3 regions of the Streptomyces sp. NPDC047108 genome follow, and region 2 is predicted to be linked to each of the others. Evidence: riboswitches for the same ligand, from Rfam matches in the RefSeq annotation. Region 2 holds a riboswitch; each other region holds the start of a gene.
What was found. A riboswitch is a leader RNA that binds a small molecule or an ion and turns the genes downstream of it on or off. The one in region 2 is predicted to bind thiamine pyrophosphate.
Positions count from the first base shown of each region.

Region 1: it holds a riboswitch for thiamine pyrophosphate, as region 2 does, so the genes downstream of both, thiO (glycine oxidase ThiO) here and thiC (phosphomethylpyrimidine synthase ThiC) in region 2, are expected to answer to the same signal.
Region 3: it holds a riboswitch for thiamine pyrophosphate, as region 2 does, so the genes downstream of both, ABZ822_RS04880 (thiamine ABC transporter substrate-binding protein) here and thiC (phosphomethylpyrimidine synthase ThiC) in region 2, are expected to answer to the same signal.

Region 1 covers NZ_JBEYUP010000006.1:340,064-343,331, forward strand. Annotated here, with positions in the region: gene ABZ822_RS16135 (FAD-dependent oxidoreductase) at 1-925, opposite strand, end outside; TPP riboswitch at 1,100-1,187, shown strand; gene thiO (glycine oxidase ThiO) at 1,201-2,421, shown strand; gene thiS (sulfur carrier protein ThiS) at 2,418-2,618, shown strand; gene ABZ822_RS16150 (thiazole synthase) at 2,627-3,268, shown strand, end outside.
Region 2 covers NZ_JBEYUP010000002.1:540,180-543,447, forward strand. Annotated here, with positions in the region: gene ABZ822_RS07525 (YibE/F family protein) at 1-1,118, opposite strand, end outside; TPP riboswitch at 1,332-1,488, shown strand; gene thiC (phosphomethylpyrimidine synthase ThiC) at 1,481-3,247, shown strand.
Region 3 covers NZ_JBEYUP010000001.1:1,105,939-1,109,206, reverse strand. Annotated here, with positions in the region: gene ABZ822_RS04885 (iron ABC transporter permease) at 1-259, opposite strand, end outside; gene ABZ822_RS04880 (thiamine ABC transporter substrate-binding protein) at 331-1,401, opposite strand; TPP riboswitch at 1,397-1,506, opposite strand; gene rlmN (23S rRNA (adenine(2503)-C(2))-methyltransferase RlmN) at 1,538-2,644, opposite strand; gene ABZ822_RS04870 (DUF2000 domain-containing protein) at 2,881-3,268, opposite strand, start outside.

The sequences.
Region 1 (3,268 bases), on a different contig from region 2:
CGCCGACGATGTTGGCGGCGACCGTGCGCGGCCCCTGCAGGGCGTTGTCCCAGTGGTGCACGAGCAGGCGTACGCCGTAGCGGCCGGACGGGAAGGAGGCGCAGTCGCCGACCGCGTAGACGTCGGGCTGCGAGGTGCGCAGGCGCTCGTCGGCGCGGACGGAGCCGTCGGGGCACAGCTCCACACCCGAGTTGCTCAGCCAGGCCGTCGTGGGGCGGGCGCCGATGCCGACGAGTACGGCGTCCGCGCGCAGCCGCTGCCCGTCCTCGAGCACCACCGCACCCGCCTCGACCGCCGCCACCCGTGCGCCGGTGATCAGCCGGGCCCCGCTGTCGGCGTACCAGGCCGGCATGTGCTCGGCGACCTCGGCCGGGAGGGCCCCGGCGAGCGGCCGGTCCGCGGCCTCGACGACGGTCACCGGGCAGCCGGCCTCGCGCGCCGCGGTCGCGAACTCCGCGCCGATCCAGCCCGCTCCGACGACCACGACCTCCTGCCGCCCCTCCAGTACGGGCCGCAGGCGTTCGGCGTCGTCGAGGGTGCGCAGCACGTGGACACCGGGCTCGGCCTCGGTGCCGGGCAGGGTGACGGGTTCCGCGCCGGTGGCGATGACCAGCGTGTCGTACGGGACGGGTCCGTCGGCGGTCTCCAGGACGTGCTGGTCGGGACGGAGCCGGGTGACGTGGCGGCTGAGCAGCAGGTCGATGCCCAGCGCGGGGAAGTCGATCTCGAGGGCGGAGCCGTCGGCCTTGCCGAGCAGGACGGCCTTGGAGAGCGGTGGCCGGTCGTACGGCTCGTGCGACTCGGCGCCCAGCAGCGTGATCGCGCCCCTCCAGCCCCGCTCGCGCAGGGCGACCGCGGTCTGCACCCCGGCCATTCCGGCGCCGACGATCACGACTCGCTGCTCTGGCTGCTTGTCATCGCTCACACGATCACTCTAGGACGGCGACGGGGGCGGGCCGCAGACGTGCGCATCGAGATCTCTGACACACCATCACGTACGACGAGGCGTGCCGCAGGCCGGGCGCCCCCGGCGCACGCCGGGGGCCGCTCCCTTACTCCCCGCCGGAGCCAGGGACTATGGTGGCGGGTCGAGAGCACACGCGGGAGCCCGGACGCACCGGGCTGAGAGGGAGGCTGGGCGGCCTCCGACCGTACGAACCTGATCCGGGTCATGCCGGCGAAGGGAGGGGCCAGGCGCCCATGCACGCATCCGGGAACAGCAGTTCACCCAGGACTCCCCGCCAGGGCCACGGTGCCCCCGCGGCCTACGACGTCCTCGTCGTCGGGGGCGGGATCATCGGCCTGGTCACGGCTTGGCGCGCGGCGCGGCGCGGGCTGCGCACCGCGGTCGCCGATCCGTCGCCGGCCGGAGGCGCCGCACAGGTCGCCGCCGGAATGCTGGCGGCGGTCACCGAACTCCACTACGGCGAGGAGACCCTGCTCGGTCTCAACCTCGCCTCCGCCGAGCGCTACCCGGACTTCGCCGCCGAGTTGCAGGAGGCGAGCGGGCTGGACATCGGCTACCGCGCCTGCGGCACCCTCGCCGTCGCGCTGGACGCCGACGACCGCGCGCATATGCGCGAACTCCACGCACTGCAGCTCCGGTACGGGCTCGACTCGCAGTGGCTGACCGGGCGCGAATGCCGCCGTCTCGAGCCGATGCTCGCGCCGGGCGTCCGCGGCGGGCTGCGCGTGGACGGTGACCACCAGACCGACCCCCGCCGCCTCGCCGCCGCCCTTCTCAAGGCCTGCGAGCGCGGCGGAGTGGACCTGCACCGCTCCTGGGCCCGGCGGCTCACGACACTGCGGGACCGGGCCACCGGCGCCGTGCTCGACGACGGAACCGCACTCGTCGCGGAGCAGACCGTCCTCGCGGCGGGGAGCTGGAGCGGACGGCTCGACGGGGTGCCGGAGGACGTGGTGCCGCCGGTCCGCCCGGTCAAGGGGCAGGTGCTGCGGCTGCGCGTCCCCGACGCGTACGCGCCGTTCCTCTCGCGGACGGTACGGGCCGTGGTGCGCGGCGGGCAGGTCTACCTCGTACCGCGGGAGAGCGGCGAGCTGGTGATCGGCGCCACGAGCGAGGAGCTGGGCTGGGACACCACGGTCACCGCGGGCGGGGTCTACGAACTGCTGCGTGACGCCCATGAGTTGGTGCCCGGCCTCACCGAACTCCCGCTCGTCGAGACCTGCGCGGGGCTGCGTCCCGGTTCGCCGGACAACGCGCCCCTGCTGGGGCCGACCGAACTCCCCGGCCTGCATCTGGCGACCGGGCACTACCGCAACGGTGTGCTGCTCACGCCGGTCACGGGCGACGCGATGGCCGAGGTGCTGGCCACCGGTGAACTCCCCGAGGAGGCCCGCCCGTTCGCCCCGTGCCGATTCCCGTCCGCATCCCGCCGACTCCAGGAGTTGCCCGTATGACCGTCTCCGTGAACGGGGAACCGCGGGACGTGCCCGCGGGGACCACCCTCGACGAGGTGGTCGCGACCCTCACCACCGCACCGTCGGGCGTCGCCGCCGCGCTCAACGAGACCGTCGTGCCGCGCGGCCAGTGGGCCGGTACGGCGGTGGGCGACGGCGACCGCGTCGAAGTGCTCACCGCTGTCCAGGGAGGCTGATCCGGACGATGACCGACACCGCGTTCCGCAACGCACCGCACGACAGCGCGGAGGGAACCCGCGCGGCCGGGACCGGCCCGGCCTCCGACCCGCTGACCATCGACGGGACCACCTTCGCGTCCCGGCTGATCATGGGCACGGGCGGCGCCCCGAGCCTGGAGGTGCTGGAGCACGCGCTCATCGCCTCCGGCACCGAACTGACCACGGTGGCGATGCGGCGCCTGGACCCGACCGTGCACGGCTCGGTGCTCTCCGTACTGGACCGGCTCGGCATCCGTGTCCTGCCCAACACCGCCGGCTGCTTCACCGCCGGTGAGGCCGTACTGACCGCCCGGCTCGCCCGCGAGGCGCTCGGCACCGACTGGATCAAGCTGGAGGTCGTGGCGGACGAGCGCACGCTGCTGCCCGATCCGGTCGAGCTGCTGGACGCGGCGGAGACGCTGGTCGACGACGGCTTCACCGTGCTCCCGTACACCAACGACGACCCGGTCCTGGCCCGGAAGCTCCAGGACGCGGGCTGCGCCGCGATCATGCCGCTGGGCTCCCCCATCGGCTCCGGGCTCGGCATCCGCAACCCGCACAACTTCCAGCTCATCACCGAGCACGCGAGCGTCCCCGTGATCCTCGACGCGGGCGCGGGCACCGCATCG
Region 2 (3,268 bases):
CCCACATCGCTCTGCGCCACGGAGAAGAGCAGGAGCAGCGGCAGCGACGCGCCCGCGTACGCCAGGACGAGCGTGTTGACCACCGACGCGATGTGGTCCCGGCCGATGCGCAGCCCCGCGCGGTAGAGCTGACGGGCCGTCATCGTCTCGTCGGCCTGCTTCAGCTCCCACACCACCGATGTCTGCGTGACCGTCACGTCGTCCAGCACACCGAGCGAGCCGATGACGACACCGGCCAGCAGCAGACCGCTCAGGTCGATGTCCGGATAGAGGCCGTGGATCAGCCCGGTCTCGTCCGAGGTGTTGCCGGTGAGCTGCGCCCAGCCGATGAAGACCGACCCCAGCAGCCCGATCAGCAGCAGGGAGATCAGGGTGCCGAGAGCGGCCACGGACGTCCTGGCGTTGAGGCCGTGGCAGGAATAGAGGGCGATCAGCATGATCGCGCTGCTGCCGACGACGGCCACGACCAGCGGGTTCGAACCGTGCAGGATCGCCGGGAGGATGAAGAACGACAGCACGGCGAAGCTGACGGCGAGCGCGACCAGCGCCATCAGCCCCCGCATCCGGCCCACCACCACGACGGCGAGCGCGAAGATGCCCGCGAGCAGCGCCATGGGGAAGCCGCGGTCGACATCGGTGACCGAGTACTGCAGTTCACGCGGGGCATCGGGCGCGTAGGCGACGACGACGCCCTGCCCGGTGGTGAGTTGGCGCGGTGCGTCGGGCTGGACGACCTCCTCGAACCTCCGCCCCGAGTCCTTGCCCGAGGTCACCTCGACCGTCGCCCGTTTGCAGACGCCGCCGGCGCGTTCATCACCGCCCGGGGACTGCTGCTGCGAGCCGTCGGCCGACGGAGGCTGCTGCGGCTGGACGTTGACGTCCTTGCAGTCGACCTCCTCCACTCTCACCACCCGGCCGGACTCCGTCTGCCGGTCGAAGCCGACCCCGGACCGCTCGTGCCCGGGCACCCCGCCCGGCCAGAGCACGACCAGACCCGCGACGACCGCGGCGGCGAACGGGATCAGCACCGCGGCGATGACCTTGCGGAGGTGCTGGGAGACGGGCGCGGCGGGGCCGTGGCTGTGGCTGTGGCCGTGGGGCTCGGGCGGTGAACTCACTGCCGCATCATCGCAAGGACGGGGTGCGGCGCGAGACCCCGCCGTCCGGTGCGCCGCCGTACCGCCTCCCGACCTGCAACGGCTCCGGTAGCGGCGGCCGTCGCGGGCCCCCGCCGGAAGCCGTCGCCGTACCGCCTCGGGCCCGGGCGCACGGGTCCGCCGTGTGAGACCCCCTTTCCCTTCCCGGAGCCACCCGTTACCGTGGTGGCGCCTTTTTGCACACGCGGGAGCTCGGAGCACCGGGCTGAGAGGGCGCTGACCTCCGTACGGGGTGTCCGGCCGATGCCGGGGACCGTCGCGGAAGCCGCTGCGTCGACCGCCGAACCTGTTACCGGGTAATGCCGGCGTAGGGAGTAGGTCTCATGACCATTCAGGACGCACGCACGCCTGCCAGCGGCGACTCCGCGGAGATCGGCTGGCACAAGGACTACGTGACCGGCTCACGCCCGGACTTGAGGGTCCCGGTGCGGCGAGTGCACCTCACCAACGGACAGGACGTCACGCTCTACGACACCTCAGGCCCGTACACCGACCCCACGGTCGAGACCGATGTCCGCCGCGGCCTCGCGCCGCTGCGGGAGAACTGGATCATCACCCGCGGCGACACGGAGGAGTACGCCGGCCGTCCCGTGCGCCCCGAGGACGACGGCATCAAGCACACCTCGCCGCGCGGCGGCCTGCGCAACCTGGACGCGGTCTTCCCCGGCCGCCCGCGCCTGCCCCGGCGCGGACGCGACGGCCGGGCCGTGACCCAGCTCGCGTACGCGCGCCGCGGCGAGATCACGGCGGAGATGGAGTACGTGGCGCTCCGCGAGAACGTCGAGCCGGAGGTGGTCCGCGAGGAGATCGCGGCGGGCCGGGCCGTCCTTCCGGCGAACGTCAACCACCCGGAGATCGAGCCGATGATCATCGGCAAGCGGTTCCTGGTGAAGGTGAACGCCAACATCGGTAATTCCGCGGTCACTTCCTCCATCGAGGAGGAGGTGGACAAGATGACCTGGGCGACCCAGTGGGGCGCCGACACGGTCATGGACCTCTCCACCGGCCGCAACATCCACACCACCCGCGAGTGGGTGCTGCGCAACTCCCCCGTCCCCATCGGCACCGTCCCCCTCTACCAGGCGCTGGAGAAAGTCGACGGCAAGGCCGAGGAGCTGACCTGGGAGATCTACAAGGACACCGTCATCGAGCAGGCCGAGCAGGGCGTCGACTACATGACGGTCCACGCCGGCGTCCGCCTCCCCTACGTCCCGCTGACGGCCCGCCGCAAGACCGGCATCGTCTCGCGCGGCGGCTCGATCATGGCGGCGTGGTGCCTGGCCCACCACAAGGAGTCGTTCCTCTACGAGCACTTCGAGGAGCTCTGCGAGATCCTCGCCTCGTACGACGTCACGTACTCGCTCGGCGACGGCCTGCGGCCCGGCTCGATCGCGGACGCCAACGACGAGGCGCAGTTCGCGGAGCTGAGGACGCTGGGCGAACTCAACAGGATCGCCAAGTCCCACGGCGTGCAGACGATGATCGAGGGCCCGGGCCATGTCCCGATGCACAAGATCAAGGAGAACGTCGACCTCCAGCAGGAGATCTGCGACGAGGCCCCCTTCTACACACTCGGCCCGCTGACGACCGATGTCGCGCCCGCGTACGACCACATCACCTCGGGCATCGGCGCCGCGATGATCGCCTGGTGGGGCACGGCGATGCTCTGCTACGTCACGCCCAAGGAGCACCTGGGGCTGCCGGACCGGGACGACGTGAAGACGGGCGTCATCACGTACAAGATCGCCGCCCACGCGGCGGACCTGGCGAAGGGGCACCCGGGCGCGCAGGAATGGGACGACGCGCTGTCCGACGCGCGCTTCGAGTTCCGCTGGGAGGACCAGTTCAACCTGGCCCTCGACCCGGACACGGCCCGCGCCTTCCACGACGCGACGCTCCCGGCGGAACCGGCGAAGACGGCGCACTTCTGCTCGATGTGCGGTCCGAAATTCTGCTCGATGAAGATCTCCCAGGACATCCGCCGCGAACACGGCGGCGCCATGGAGAGCGAGGCGGAGGCGGGCATGCGGCAGAAGTCGGAGGAGTTCGCGGCCGCGGGTAATCGCGTGTACCTGCCGATCGCGGACTGACCGTCAGGGTCTCGGAGTCCC
Region 3 (3,268 bases), on a different contig from region 2:
CCGCCCGCAGCACCTCCTTGCCGGGGAAGGCGAAGCGGGCGAAGACATAGGCACCGGGCAGCGCGATCGCGAGGGTCAGGGCGGTGGAGGCGGCCGCCTGCCAGGCGGTGAACCACAGGACGTCCAGCACGTCCGGATCGGTCAGTGCCTCGGCCGCCCGTCCCAGCTGCCAGTGCCCGCCCTCCCTGAGGCCCCGGCCGACGATGGCGGCGACCGGGTAGCCGAAGAAGACCCCGAAGAAGGCGACGGGCACGGCCATGAGCGCGAGCCGCAGCGCGGTGTCCTTGCGGCCACGGGGCCGGGACCGTACGCGCGCCGCCTTGGCGGTAGTTACTTCAGGACCAGCGACGACCACTGTTCGACCCACTGCTCACGGTTCTCGGCGATCTTCCCGGGCGCCATGGTCGCGGGCTTGTCGATGGTCTCGCCGTACCGGGTGAACACCTCGGGCAGCTCGGCGTCCTCGCGCGCGGGGTTGACGTACATCTTCAGCGGCACGTCCTCCTGGAACGTCCTGCTCAGCAGGAAGTCCAGCAGCGCCTTGCCGCCCTTCTCGTTCTTCGCGCCGTTCAGCAGCCCGGCGAACTCGATCTGGCGGAAGCACGTGCCGGTCGCGACCCCGGTCGGGGCCTCCTTCGGCTGCGGCTTCATCCCCACGACCCCGGCAGGCGGGCTGGAGGCGTAGGAGACGACGAGCGGCTTGTCGCCCTTGCCCGCGCCCGAGAACCGGTCGAAGTAGGCCTGCTCCCAGCCGTCGACGACCTCGACGCCGTTGGCCTTCAGCTTCTTCCAGTAGTCCTCCCAGTCCCCCGTGGACGCGGCCGTGCCGAGGAGGAAGCCGAGCCCCGGGGACGAGGTGGCGGCGTTCTCGGTGACCAGGAGGTTCTTGTACGCGGGCTTGAGCAGGTCCGCGTACGTCCGCGGCGGCGCGAGCTTCTTGTCGGCGAAGTACTTCCGGTCGTAGTTGACGCAGATGTCGCCGCTGTCGACCGGGGTGACGCGGTGCCGGTCGCCGTCGAGCCGGAGCGCGGCCGGGACCTTCTCCAGGTCCTTCGCCTCGTACGGGGTGAACAGCCCGGCGTCGAGCGCCCGGGAGAGCAGGGTGTTGTCGACGCCGAAGAAGACGTCGCCCTGCGGGTTGTCCTTGGAGAGGACGGCCTGGTTCACCGCCGAACCGGCGTCACCGCCGCGCAGCACCTCGACCTTGTAACCGGTCTCCTTGGTGAACTGCTTGAGGACCGCCGACGACGCCTCGAACGAGTCGTGAGTGACCAGAGTGACCGTCCTGCGGTCCCCGGCCTTGCCGCCGTCGTCGTCCGAACCGCCGCACGCGGCCAGTGCCGGGACACCGAGCGCGCCGATCAGCACCGCGCCCATGGCACGCCGAAGGTTGGTGTTCATCGTCTGGCTGACTCCCTACGCCGGTATGACCCGGATCAGGTCCGAGGGTCTGCGGCGTCGTACGGCCGCACTCTCAGCGCTCGCTGCGCTCCCCTGTCGGAGTGTTCATTTGTACGAATGCACGCTACCAGCGCGGTCAGCGCTCGGTGGCGGCGAGCTGCCCGCAGGCGCCGTCGATCTCCTGCCCCCGGGTGTCCCGTACGGTCACGGGCACACCGTGCGCCTCGATCGCGGCGACGAAGGCCCGCTCGTCCTCGGGACGGGAGGCGGTCCACTTCGACCCGGGGGTCGGGTTGAGCGGGATGAGGTTGACGTGCACCCGGCGGTTCTTCAGGAGCCGGCCGAGCAGATCGCCCCGCCACGCCTGGTCGTTGATGTCCCGGATCAGGGCGTACTCGATGGAGATCCGGCGGCCGGACTTCTCCGCGTACTCCCATGCCGCGTCGAGGACTTCGCGGACCTTCCAGCGGGTGTTGACCGGGACGAGGGTGTCGCGCAGCTCGTCGTCGGGGGCGTGCAGGGACACCGCGAGACGGCACTTGAAGCCCTCGTCGGCGAAGCGCAGCATCGCGGGCACGAGGCCGACGGTGGAGACGGTGATGCCGCGCTGCGAGAGACCCAGGCCGTCGGGCTCGGGGTCGGTGAGGCGGCGGATGGCGCCGACGACGCGGTTGTAGTTGGCGAGCGGCTCGCCCATGCCCATGAAGACGATGTTGGACAGCCGCGCCGGGCCCCCGGGGATCTCACCGTCGCGCAGCGCCCGCATGCCGTCGACGATCTGGTGCACGATCTCGGCGGTGGAGAGGTTGCGGTCGAGCCCGGCCTGCCCGGTCGCGCAGAACGGGCAGTTCATGCCGCAGCCGGCCTGCGAGGAGATGCACATGGTGACCCGGTCGGGATAGCGCATCAGCACGGACTCGACGAGCGTGCCGTCGAAGAGCCGCCACAGCGTCTTACGGGTCGTGTCGTCGTCGCAGGAGATGTGCCGCACCACGGACATCAGCTCGGGCAGCAGCCCGGTCGCCAGCTTCTCGCGCGCGGCGGCGGGGATGTCGGTCCAGGCCGCGGGGTCGTCGGTGTAGCGGGCGAAGTAGTGACGCGACACCTGACCGGCGCGGAACGGCTTCTCCCCGAGCGCGGCCACGGCGTCACGGCGCTCGGCGGGCGTGAGATCGGCAAGGTGCCGCGGCGGCTTCTTGGCCCCGCGCGGCGCGACGAAGGTGAGTTCTCCGGGTGCAGGCATAACTGCACCAGTGTGGCAGATCAACTACCGAGCCCCAGGCCGGAGCCGTAAGGGACCGGTGGGAGACCGGTCACTCGCAGTGGTTCTCTGTCGCACCTGCCCCATCGGGAACCGTCGCGATCTGCCCGCGCCCGACTTCGTCACACGGGGTTGTCCGTGGGACCGCACCCGTCCGCACACCCGCTGGGGCGCCCGCAGGCCGGAGCGGTGGGAGACCGGTCACCCCCCGGCACTCCTCAGGGGTGCATCCGGGCACCCTTCAGCACCTTGTCCACCGCGTTGCGCGCCCCGTACACAGCGAGGCCCACCGGATCCAGCCGGTCCTTCGGCACCGCTCGCACCGCCGCGCGATTGTCCCGGTCGTTGCCGGTGGTGAAGAGGTCGGAGGTGAACACCGCGCAGGGAAGCGCGCGGGACAGGGCCCGGCCGTGCGCGGCGGTCAGCATCTCCTTCGTCCCCTCGAAAACCAGGACAGGCTGGCGGAACATCGGCAGGTAGGCGGTGCCGTCCGCGTCCGCGTAGGACTCGCCGATCACCTCGGGGGCCTCCGTGCCGAGGCCGCTCACCAGGAACGCGGTCACGTTGAGTCGCTGCCAGGGCTCCAGGTCGTCACGCAGCAGGACG